2 regions of the Pseudomonas sp. FSO-7 genome follow, and region 1 is predicted to be linked to the other one. Evidence: predicted binding sites of a transcription regulator. Region 1 holds the regulator's gene; the other holds the start of a gene.
The links. The regulator sigma-54, encoded in region 1, starts transcription at its own class of promoters, with help from an activator protein. The targets are predictions, from matches to a motif close to ANTGGCATNNANNTTGCTNT.
Positions count from the first base shown of each region.

Region 1 (5,567 bases):
GCACGTTGGTGATCTTGTCGAAATGCCTCTCCAATCGGTCGAGTTTTTCGCCGATGTAGGTGCGCAGGGGTTCGGTCACTTCCAGTTGGTGTCCACTGATGTTGACTTGCATACAGCTTCTCCTTCGTTGCCAGTGCATAAAGCGGCAGGCAGAAATGCCTGCCACTGGAACGCTGTGGCGTGGCCTGTTACATCAACCGCTTGCGTTCGCTCGAAGGCGCGATCCCGAGGGATTCACGGTACTTGGCGACGGTACGGCGGGCCACCTGAATGCCTTGTGCCTCCAGTAAACCAGCGATCTTGCTGTCACTCAACGGCTTTTTCTGATTTTCCGCGGCCACCAGTTTTTTGATGATCGCGCGGATGGCCGTGGACGAGCATTCGCCGCCTTCGGAGGTGCTGACGTGGCTGGAGAAAAAGTATTTCAATTCATAGATGCCCCGGGGGGTATGCATGAATTTCTGGGTGGTCACCCGGGAAATCGTCGACTCGTGCATGCCCACTGCCTCGGCAATGTCATGCAGGACCAACGGTTTCATCGCTTCATCGCCGTACTCCAGGAAGCCGCGCTGATGCTCGACGATCTGGGTGGCCACTTTCATCAGGGTTTCGTTGCGGCTTTGCAGGCTCTTGATGAACCAGCGGGCTTCCTGCAACTGGTTGCGCATGAAGGTGTTGTCGGCGCTGGTGTCGGCGCGCTTGACGAAACCGGCGTACTGGGCGTTGACCCGCAGCTTGGGCACCGACTCCTGGTTGAGTTCCACCAGCCAGCGATCGTTGTGCTTGCGCACGATCACGTCGGGGACCACGTACTCGGGCTCGGTGGATTCGATCTGCGAGCCGGGGCGCGGGTTGAGGCTCTGCACCAGTTCGATGACCTGGCGCAGCTCATCTTCCTTGAGCTTCATGCGACGCATCAACTGGCTGTAGTCGCGACCGCCCAGCAGGTCGATGTAATCGGTGACCAGTCGCTTGGCTTCGGCCAGCCATGGCGTCTTGGCAGGCAACTGGCGCAGTTGCAGCAACAGGCACTCGCCCAGGTTGCGGGCGCCAATGCCGGCCGGTTCGAATTGCTGGATGCGATGCAGGACGGCTTCGATCTCGTCCAGCTCGATGTCGAGCTCGGGGTCGAAGGCTTCGAGGATTTCTTCGAGGGTCTCGTCCAGGTAGCCCTGGTTGTTGATGCAATCGATCAGGGTCACGGCGATCAGGCGATCGGTGTCGGACATCGGTGCCAGGTTCAGTTGCCACAGCAGGTGGCTTTGCAGGCTCTCGCCGGCCGAGGTGCGGGTGGTGAAGTCCCACTCGTCGTCATCGCTGCTGGGCAGGTTGCTGGCGCTGGTCTGGTAGACATCTTCCCAGGCCGTGTCCACGGGCAGTTCGTTGGGGATGCGCTCGTTCCATTCGCCATCCTCGAGGTTATCCACCGTTGGGGCGGCTTCCTGGTAGGACGGTTCCGGGATCTCGGTGTTGGTCTTCTGCTCGACGTTGTCGGCCAGCGGGTCGGTGTTATCGAAGTCGTCGCCTTCTTCCTGGCGTTCGAGCATCGGATTGGACTCCAGGGCCTCCTGGATTTCCTGTTGCAGGTCCAGGGTCGACAATTGGAGCAGGCGGATGGCCTGTTGCAGCTGCGGTGTCATCGTCAGCTGCTGGCCCATTCTCAAGACTAGCGATGGTTTCATGGCAGGGGCTTAACACCTTATTCGCCGGCGCACATGCGCCATCCACTACAGGGCGCCGGAGCGCCAAAATTAAGCAAATTATATGCCTGAAACTGAAGTGTTTGCCTAGAGCGTCGCCATAATAAAATTAAACGACGCCCAGGCAATTCGCCAGACACGTGTGCTTACAGGCGGAACTCATGGCCCAGGTACACTTCCTTGACCAGGTCATTGGCCAGGATCGCGGCGGAGTCTCCTTCGGCGATCAATTGGCCGTCATTGACAATGTAGGCGGTTTCGCAGATGTCCAAGGTCTCGCGCACGTTGTGGTCGGTGATCAGCACGCCGATACCCTTGGCCTTGAGGTGATGGATGATCTGCTTGATGTCGCCCACCGAGATCGGGTCCACGCCGGCGAACGGTTCGTCGAGCAGGATGAACTTCGGTGCGGTGGCCAGAGCGCGGGCGATTTCCACGCGGCGCCGTTCGCCACCCGACAGGCTCATGCCCAGGTTGTCGCGAATGTGGCTGATGTGGAATTCCTGCAGCAGGCTTTCCAGTTCCTGGCGACGGCCGGCCTTGTCGAGTTCCTTGCGGGTCTCGAGGATCGCCATGATGTTGTCGGCAACCGACAGTTTGCGGAAGATCGATGCTTCTTGCGGCAAATAGCCGATGCCGGCCTTCGCCCGACCGTGCATCGGCTGGTGGCTGACATCCAGGTCGTCAATCAGCACGCGACCCTGATCGGCCTGGACCAGGCCGACGATCATATAGAAGCAGGTGGTCTTGCCCGCGCCATTGGGGCCGAGCAGGCCGACGATCTGGCCGCTGTCGATGGACAGGCTGACATCACGCACGACTTGACGGCTCTTGTAGCTCTTGGCCAAGTGCTGAGCTTTCAGAGTTGCCATTACTGGGCCTTCTGCTCGGTTTTCTTTTTAGGCTGGATCACCATATCGATCCGCGGACGCTGCTCGGTCACCTTGCTGCCGGTGGCGCGACCGGCGCTGGCGAGTTTCTTGTTGGTGTCGTAGACGATTTTCTCGCCTTGGGTAACGTTGTTGTCCTTGTCGACGACCTTAGCACGGTCGATCAGAACCACGCGATCCTGGGAGGCGTGGTACTGGATAGTGACCCCGTAGCCCTGTACCGGCTTGGTGTCGCCCGCGGTTTGCATCTGTTCGAAATAGGCCAGGTTGCCCACCGAGGTCACCACATCGATATCGCCGGACGGGGTGCGGGTGATGGTCACGGTGTTGCCGGTGACCTTCATCGAGCCCTGGGTGATGATCACGTCGCCTTTATAGGTGGCGACGCCATTCTTGTCGTCGAGTTGGGCGTCGTCGGCCTGGATGCGGATAGGCTGGTCGCGGTCGTTGGGAAGAGCCCAGGCGCTCGCGCTTCCCAGTGCTGCGCCCAGACTGAGCAAAATAGGGAGGGTTTTAGCGAGCTTCATACTGTCCTCTTACGTTCGATAGCAGGTGTATCCTGCTTTCCTTCAAATACGCTTTCATTCCCGTGCCGGTCGATACACCCCCGGCGCCGTCGATTCTAACGGGTTGCTCGGTCTGCGCATATTCTTGCTGTGGGAACACGGTCATGCGTGTACTGGTGATGACGGTCGTGCGGTTTTTCTCGTCGGTTCGGGCAATGCGTACCGAGTCGATCAGTTCCACTTCGGTGCCACCGGAATTGACTTCGGCGTGCTCGCTCTGCACGTGCCACGGGAATTCGGTGCCGCGGAACATGTTCAGGTCCGGCTTGGTGACCAGCGTAATGTCAGTGGCCTTTACGTGGTCGACCTTGTCGGACGTCATCTCATATTGCACTTTGCCGTCGGGCAGGTACTGCAGGGTATGGGTGTTGGTGGCGTACCAGTCGATCCGCTCCTCGACCTGGGGTGCAGGCTGGTCGAGAAACCGTTCGGGGCTGATGTTCCAATAGCCCACTGCGGCGAAAATCGCCGCGATACAGGCAAACACCACAATGGTGCGAATCTTTTTGCTCAGCATAAATGGCTCACAGGTACGCGGCGTTGGCCGCTTCGAGGCGGCCCTGGGCGCGCAGGATCAGTTCACAGAATTCGCGGGCCGCACCTTCGCCGCCTCGCGCCGTGGTGACGCCGTGGGCATGCTCGCGGACGAAGCCGGCCGCGTTGGCGACCGCCATGCCCAGGCCGACCCGGCGAATCACCGGCAGGTCTGGCAGGTCGTCACCGAGGTAGGCCACCTGTTCATAGCTTAGGTTGAGTTGACCCAGAAGCTCGTCCAGCACCACCAGTTTGTCTTCGCGACCCTGGTAAAGGTGCGGGATGCCGAGGTTCTTCGCACGCCGTTCGACCACCGGAGTCTTGCGGCCGCTGATGATAGCGGTCTGTACGCCGGCGGCCATCAACATCTTGATACCTTGGCCGTCGAGGGTGTTGAAGGTCTTGAATTCGCTGCCGTCTTCGAGGAAGTACAGGCGACCGTCGGTCAGCACGCCGTCCACATCGAACACGGCCAACTTGATGGCTTTGCCCCGTTGCAACAGGTCTGTGTTCATTTACATGACTCCCGCACGCAGCAAATCGTGCATGTTCAGGGCGCCCACCGGACGGTCGTCGTCATCGACGACCACCAGGGCGCTGATCTTGTGGTCTTCCATGATTTTCAGGGCCTCGGCGGCGAGCATCTCGGCGCGGGCGGTCTTGCCGTGGGGCGTCATGACTTGTTCGATGGTCGCGCTGTGGATGTCGATGGTGCGGTCCAGGGTGCGGCGCAGGTCGCCGTCGGTAAAAATCCCGGCGAGCTTGCCGTCGGCCTCCAGGACCACCGTCATGCCCAGCCCCTTGCGGGTCATCTCCATGAGCGCGTCCTTGAGCAGTGTGCCGCGCACGACCTGTGGCAATTCCTGGCCGGCGTGCATCACGTTTTCGACTTTCAGCAGCAGGCGACGGCCGAGGGCGCCACCGGGATGGGAAAAAGCAAAGTCTTCCGCCGTGAAACCTCGGGCTTCCAACAGCGCCACGGCCAAGGCATCGCCCATGACCAGGGCGGCGGTGGTGGAGGAGGTCGGTGCCAGGTTCAACGGGCAGGCTTCGTGTTCGACATTGACATTGAGGTTCACTTCGGCGGCCTTGGCCAGCGGCGAGTCGGGGTTGCCGGTCACGCTGATCAACTGGATGCCCAGGCGCTTGATCAGCGGCAGCAGGGTGATGATTTCGTTGGTGGAGCCGGAGTTGGACAGGGCCAGGATGATGTCGTCCCGGGTGATCATGCCCATGTCCCCATGGCTGGCTTCGGCCGGATGGACGAAAAAGGCCGTGGTGCCAGTGCTGGCGAGGGTGGCGGCGATCTTGTTGCCGATGTGCCCGGACTTGCCCATGCCGACCACGACCACGCGGCCCTTGCTGGCCAGAATCATCTCGCAGGCGCGTACGAAATCAGCGTCGATATGGGGCAGCAAGCCTTGCACGGCTTCGAGCTCGAGGCGGATGGTACGTTGTGCCGATTGAATCAGGTCGCTGGATTGGCTCATGTCTGAAATCGTATAGCCCGATGAAAAGGCGGCGATTATAGCGGTAATGAACAATTCCCTCACGTAAGTTCGTCATGCTTTGTTCAAGGGGCCGCAACGTTTGACATAAAATGTGGCTTTTACCTTAAGCCAGGCTTAACGGGCGGGGCGTTGGCCTTGGGCGCTTGGCTGTTGCAGTGATATAGTTCGCCGCCGGTTCGCGTGCCCGGCGGTGCCGGCGCTTGTCGGCTGCCCAGGGCATTCGAATGTGAGGCTGCATCGCAAGGAGTTTAGATGAGTGCCGACAACGCCTACGCGGTCGAGCTGAAGGGGCTGTCCTTCAAGCGAGGGACGCGCAGCATTTTCAATGACATCGATATTCGCATACCACGGGGCAAGGTCACCGGC
Region 1 covers NZ_CM184193.1:1,066,076-1,071,642, forward strand. The annotation lists gene hpf (ribosome hibernation-promoting factor, HPF/YfiA family) at 1-112, opposite strand, end outside; gene AC515T_RS04495 (RNA polymerase factor sigma-54) at 189-1,682, opposite strand; gene lptB (LPS export ABC transporter ATP-binding protein) at 1,847-2,572, opposite strand; gene lptA (lipopolysaccharide transport periplasmic protein LptA) at 2,572-3,117, opposite strand; gene lptC (LPS export ABC transporter periplasmic protein LptC) at 3,104-3,673, opposite strand; gene AC515T_RS04515 (KdsC family phosphatase) at 3,681-4,205, opposite strand; gene AC515T_RS04520 (KpsF/GutQ family sugar-phosphate isomerase) at 4,206-5,180, opposite strand; gene AC515T_RS04525 (ATP-binding cassette domain-containing protein) at 5,454-5,567, shown strand, end outside.

Region 2 (5,567 bases), 1.3 Mb from region 1:
AACCGTCTACAACGTCGTGCCCTATGCCGATGCCAAGGGCGACACCCTCACCGTGCTGCACAACAAGGCCGGCAGCCTCGGTGTGTCGGTAGGCTTCAACACCCACACGCTGCCTGTGTTCTCCCTGTGGAAAAACACCGATACCCAAGGCCAGGGCTACGTGACCGGGCTGGAGCCTGGCACCAGTTTTTCCTACAACCGCCGATACCAGCGCCCCCTGGGTCTGGTGCCTACGATCGGGCCGAAGGAGCACAAGCAATTCCAGATCCACTACAGCCTGTTGGCAGACAAGGGCGCTGTGGATAACGCGCTCAAGCGCATCGATGCGATCCAGAACGGTCAAAAAACCGAGGTTCGGGATACACCGTTGGTCGACCTGAGCAAACCGTAAAGCGGTTCAAGCCGTAGCCGGTCGATACTGCAACGCTTCGGCCAGGTGTTCGCGGCGAATGTTCCCCGCTTGTTCCAGGTCCGCCAGTGTCCGGGCGACCTTGAGCAAGCGGTGGGCGGCGCGCAACGACAGGGTCAGCCGCTCGCAGGCGGTTTCCAGCCAGGTTTCATCGGTTGTGGATAACTTGCAATACCGGCGCAACCCCGGCAGATCGAGAAAGGCGTTGGCGCAGCCTTGGCGCTCGTGCTGGCGTTTCCGGGCTTCGGCTACGCGCGCGGCAACCGTGGCCGTATCGTCCCCGGGGTCGCGCTTGGGGTTCAACGCCGTGGCTTCCCGGGCGACGGTCAGGTGCAGGTCGATACGGTCCAGCAGCGGGCCGGAGAGTTTGTTGCGGTAGCGCTGCACCATGTCCGGTGTACAGGCACAGCGGCCGCTGGGCTCGCCAAGATAGCCACAGGGGCAGGGATTCATCGCCGCGACCAACTGGAAACGCGCGGGGAAGCGCACTCGGTCCCGGGCGCGAGACACCACGATGTGCCCGGACTCCAGCGGTTCTCTCAAGACCTCCAGCACCTTGCGGTCGAACTCCGGCAACTCATCGAGAAACAGCACGCCATGGTGGGCGAGGGTGATCTCCCCCGGCTGCGGTTTTGACCCGCCGCCCACCAGCGCCGGGCCGGAAGCCGAGTGGTGTGGCTGGCGAAACGGGCGTTGCGGCCAGTGGCTCAACGGCACGCAACTGGCCACCGACTGGATGGCCGCGACCTCCAGGGCTTCGCTCTCGGCCAGCGGCGGCAACAGCCCTGGCAAACGGCTCGCCAGCAAGGTCTTGCCGGTGCCGGGTGGCCCGCTGAACAACAGGTTGTGAGCCCCCGCAGCGGCAATCAGCAAGGCCCGCTTGGCCCCGGCCTGGCCTTGTACTTCATTCAGGTCCGGGTAAGGCTTGCTGGCCGAGAGCAGCCCATTGGAAACGAACGGCTCGACCGGCGTGTGACCGTTGAAGTGCGCTACCGCTTCGAGCAGATGATCCACGGCGATCACCTTCAGCCCCGACGCCAGACAAGCTTCCTCGGCATTGGCCCGTGGCACCACCAGCGTGCGCCCGGCCTTGCGCGCCGCCAGCGCCGCAGGCAATACCCCGCGCACCGGTCGCACCGCGCCGGACAACGCCAGTTCACCAAGGCATTCCACGTCGTCCAGCGTCAGGGTCGGCACCTGTACGCTGGCCGACAGGATCCCCAAGGCGATGGCCAGGTCGAAGCGGCCGCCGTCTTTTGGCAGGTCCGCCGGCGCCAGGTTCAGGGTGATGCGCCGCGCCGGAAAATTCAGCCCCGAATTGATGATCGCGCTGCGCACCCGATCCTTGCTTTCCTTTACTGCCGCTTCCGGCAGGCCAACCATCGTCAGCGACGGCAAGCCATTGGCCAGGTGGACTTCAACGGTAACGGCAGGAGCCTCGACCCCGACTTGGGCGCGGCTGTGGACAATGGCGAGCGACATGAATCGTTCCTTGAGTGAAGGGGGCGCCGCGTCCTGCGGCTCTTGAAGGTTAGTCGTGGGGATGAACTTGGGCGCGGCGATTGAGGGGAGAAAATTTGGCAGGATGTTTCGACAGCCAGTGACCACCCGCCCAAGCGAAATGCCCAGGACCGACCTAGACTCCGTTTTGCCCAGTCGGCACTTGGCGGTATCAACGGCACAGGGAGGAAGTGGCCATGAACGATCTGCTGGCTCTGTTAACCGACAAGCGCTTCATGCCCCATGGGCACTGCTACATGTGGCGGCCGGATTTGCTGTGGACCAACGTCATTGCCGATGGCTTGATCACCCTGTCCTACGTCACCATTCCCTTCACGCTCCTGTACTTTATCCACAAGCGCAAGGACGTGCCGTTCGACTGGATGCTGGCGGCCTTTGGCGTGTTTATCCTGGCCTGCGGGACCAGCCACGTGATGGAAATCCTGACCATTTGGCAGCCTTATTATTGGTTGTCGGCGCTGGTCAAGGTGATCACCGCGATTGCCTCGGTGATCACTGCCATCCTGCTGGTCCGGCTGGTGCCGGCGGCCCTGAAGATTCCCAGCCCGCGGCAGTTGGCCAGGGTCAACGACGAGTTGCGCGAGGCACAGGCCGAACTGGTGACCACGGCGCGCCGGGCCGGCATGGCGGAGATCGCCACCAATGTGAGGATGTCGTGCGCATTTGCGATGTATCCCTGGCCCGCCACCACATCACGCTGATCAAGGCGTTCAGTGATGTCCCGCAAATGCCGCTGGACAAGCACCGAGTGCTGCAGATTCTGGTCAATCTGATCAACAACGCCAAGCAGGCGCTGGACGCGGGTACGAACCGACCGCCGCAGATCATCCTGCGCCTGAAGGTCGTTGACGATGGGCGCGTGCGGGTCGAGGTCGAGGACAATGGCGAGGGGATTACGCAGGACAATCTGGCGCGGGTGTTCGAGCACGGCTTCACCACACGTGTCGACGGCCACGGCTTTGGTTTGCACAGCTGCATTCTGGCTGCGCACGAGATGGGTGGCGATCTGACCGCGCAGAGCGCCGGGCCGGGCAGGGGCGCGCTGTTTATCCTGGAGCTGCCGCTGGCACTCACTCCGGAGCAGGCTCAGCGGGCGGCGAATGCCTGAGGGGCCCGCCAGAGCCGGTAACGTGAGCTGGGGGGCTTAATCCTGTGCCGGAGCCAGTCGCGCTTCCAGCTCGGCGACCTTGGCCTCCAGGCTTTCGAGTCGTGCCCGGGTCCGGGCCAGCACGACCATCTGGCTGTCGAATTCTTCACGGCTGACCAGGTCCAGCTTGCTGAAGCCGCTTTGCAGCAGGGCCTTGAACTGGCTTTCGATTTCGCTTTTGGGCAGCGGCGTGTCGCCACTCAAAATACGGGAGGCGTGGCCGCTCAGGGCGTCGAGGAGGTCTTTGGGCGCAAGCATGTGCAGGTGTCCTGGAAACGATGGCGGGCAGTGTACCACGCAGTGTCTATAGTCAATTGGCGAGCCAGGGATGCACGCTTTTCGCGCATGGGCCTGGGCGGTGCTGCACTGTTGTTGTGCGTATCGCTGCGGTTCGTGGTGCGGGTGCACGTCGAGCCGGTGGCCAAGGGGCTGAAATCAGAGGGTTTGGGTGCAGATGGCAAGGTTTCTGCTTAGAGCCTGATGACCCATGCACTGATGCAGTCGCTGTGACGAATGCAGTGCAGCAGGCGGAACGGGGAGTTTCGTCAGGATCGGTTAACTGGCACCTGTCGGGCAACTTGGGCCGACGACGCGTTACAAAGCCAGGCACTGCGCTTAGACTTGAGTCGGGTTTGTTTTCCTGGGGCAAGTCCACCAATTCGGGAGAAAGTTTCATGAAGCTAGTCACTGCCATCATCAAGCCGTTCAAGTTGGACGACGTGCGCGAGTCGCTGTCCGAGATCGGCGTGCAGGGCATTACCGTTACTGAGGTCAAAGGCTTCGGTCGGCAGAAGGGTCACACCGAGCTGTATCGCGGCGCGGAATACGTGGTCGACTTCCTGCCCAAGGTGAAGATCGATGTCGCCATTGACGACAAGGATCTTGACCGGGTGATCGAGGCAATCACCAAGGCCGCCAACACCGGCAAGATCGGTGACGGGAAGATCTTTGTGGTCAATCTGGAACAGGCTATCCGCATCCGTACCGGCGAAACCGATACCGACGCTATCTAAGCCGCCAAACCCAACGCCCCAGGAGAAAACAATATGACTCTGCGTAAATTCGCAGGGCTAGGAGCCCTGTTGTCCTTCGCAATGCCTGGCCTGGCCATGGCAGAAGAAGTGGCAGCCCCCGTCCTGAACTCCGGCGACACCGCCTGGATGCTCACGGCCACGATTCTTGTACTGTTCATGACCATTCCCGGCCTGGCACTGTTCTACGGTGGCATGGTCCGCTCGAAAAACATTCTTTCCGTGATGATGCAGTGCTTTGCCATTACCGGTCTGATCAGCATCCTGTGGGTCATCTATGGCTACAGCATCGCGTTCGACACCACCGGCATGGAGCAGGGTGTCGTCAACTTCAACTCCTTCATTGGCGGTTTCGGCAAAGCCTTCCTGGCGGGTGTCACACCAGCCAGCCTGACCGGCCCGGCGGCGCTGTTCCCTGAAGCGGTGTTCATCACCTTCCAGATGACGTTCGCCATCATCACCCCAGCCCTGATCGTCGGTGCATTTGCCGAGCGGATGAAGTTCTCCGCCATGCTGATCTTCATGGGCGTGTGGTTCACCCTGGTGTATGCACCGATTGCGCACATGGTCTGGTCCGGCAACGGCGGCCTGATGTGGGACTGGGGCGTGCTGGACTTCGCCGGGGGCACCGTAGTGCACATCAACGCCGGTATCGCCGGCCTGGTGGCGTGCCTGGTACTGGGCAAGCGCAAAGGCTTCCCGACCACGCCAATGGCGCCGCATAACCTGGGTTACACCCTGATGGGCGCGGCCATGCTGTGGGTCGGCTGGTTCGGCTTCAACGCCGGTTCCGCGGTCGCTGCCAACGGCACTGCCGGCATGGCGATGCTGGTGACCCAGATCGCGACCGCTGCGGCGGCGCTGGGCTGGATGTTTGCCGAGTGGATCACCCACGGCAAGCCAAGCGCGCTGGGCATTGCTTCGGGCGTGGTGGCCGGCCTGGTTGCAATCACCCCGGCTGCCGGCACCGTGGGCCCGATGGGCGCCCTGGTCATCGGCCTGGCGGCGGGCGTGGTGTGCTTCTTCTGCGCCACCACCCTCAAGCGCAAGCTCGGTTATGACGACTCCCTGGACGCCTTCGGCGTGCATGGCATCGGCGGTATCCTCGGCGCGATCCTGACCGGTGTGTTCGCCGCACCAGCCCTGGGTGGCTTCGGCACCGTGACCGATATCGGCGCGCAAGTGTGGATTCAATTCAAGGGCGTAGGTTTCACGGTGGTCTACACCGCGATCGTCACCTTCATCATCCTCAAGGTCCTGGACGCCGTCATGGGTCTGCGTGTCACCGAGGAAGAAGAAGCTGTCGGCCTGGACCTGGCCCAGCACAACGAGCGTGGCTACAACCTGTAAGCACGCACAATAAAAAATGCCCGGTTCGCCGGGCATTTTTTTGTCTGGAATTTGTCATTGCTCAGAAGGTGCGGAGGTTTTTCCGACGCCTTTTGTTGTGGATGCGACA
Region 2 covers NZ_CM184193.1:6,367,272-6,372,838, reverse strand. The annotation lists gene AC515T_RS28110 (aldose 1-epimerase family protein) at 1-391, shown strand, start outside; gene AC515T_RS28105 (YifB family Mg chelatase-like AAA ATPase) at 398-1,891, opposite strand; gene AC515T_RS28100 (hypothetical protein) at 2,107-2,631, shown strand; gene AC515T_RS28095 (sensor histidine kinase) at 2,586-3,038, shown strand; gene AC515T_RS28090 (accessory factor UbiK family protein) at 3,075-3,335, opposite strand; gene glnK (P-II family nitrogen regulator) at 3,752-4,090, shown strand; gene AC515T_RS28080 (ammonium transporter) at 4,124-5,458, shown strand.
Region 2: glnK (P-II family nitrogen regulator) is a predicted target of sigma-54. The motif match lies at 3,531-3,550, and genes of this name have one in related genera.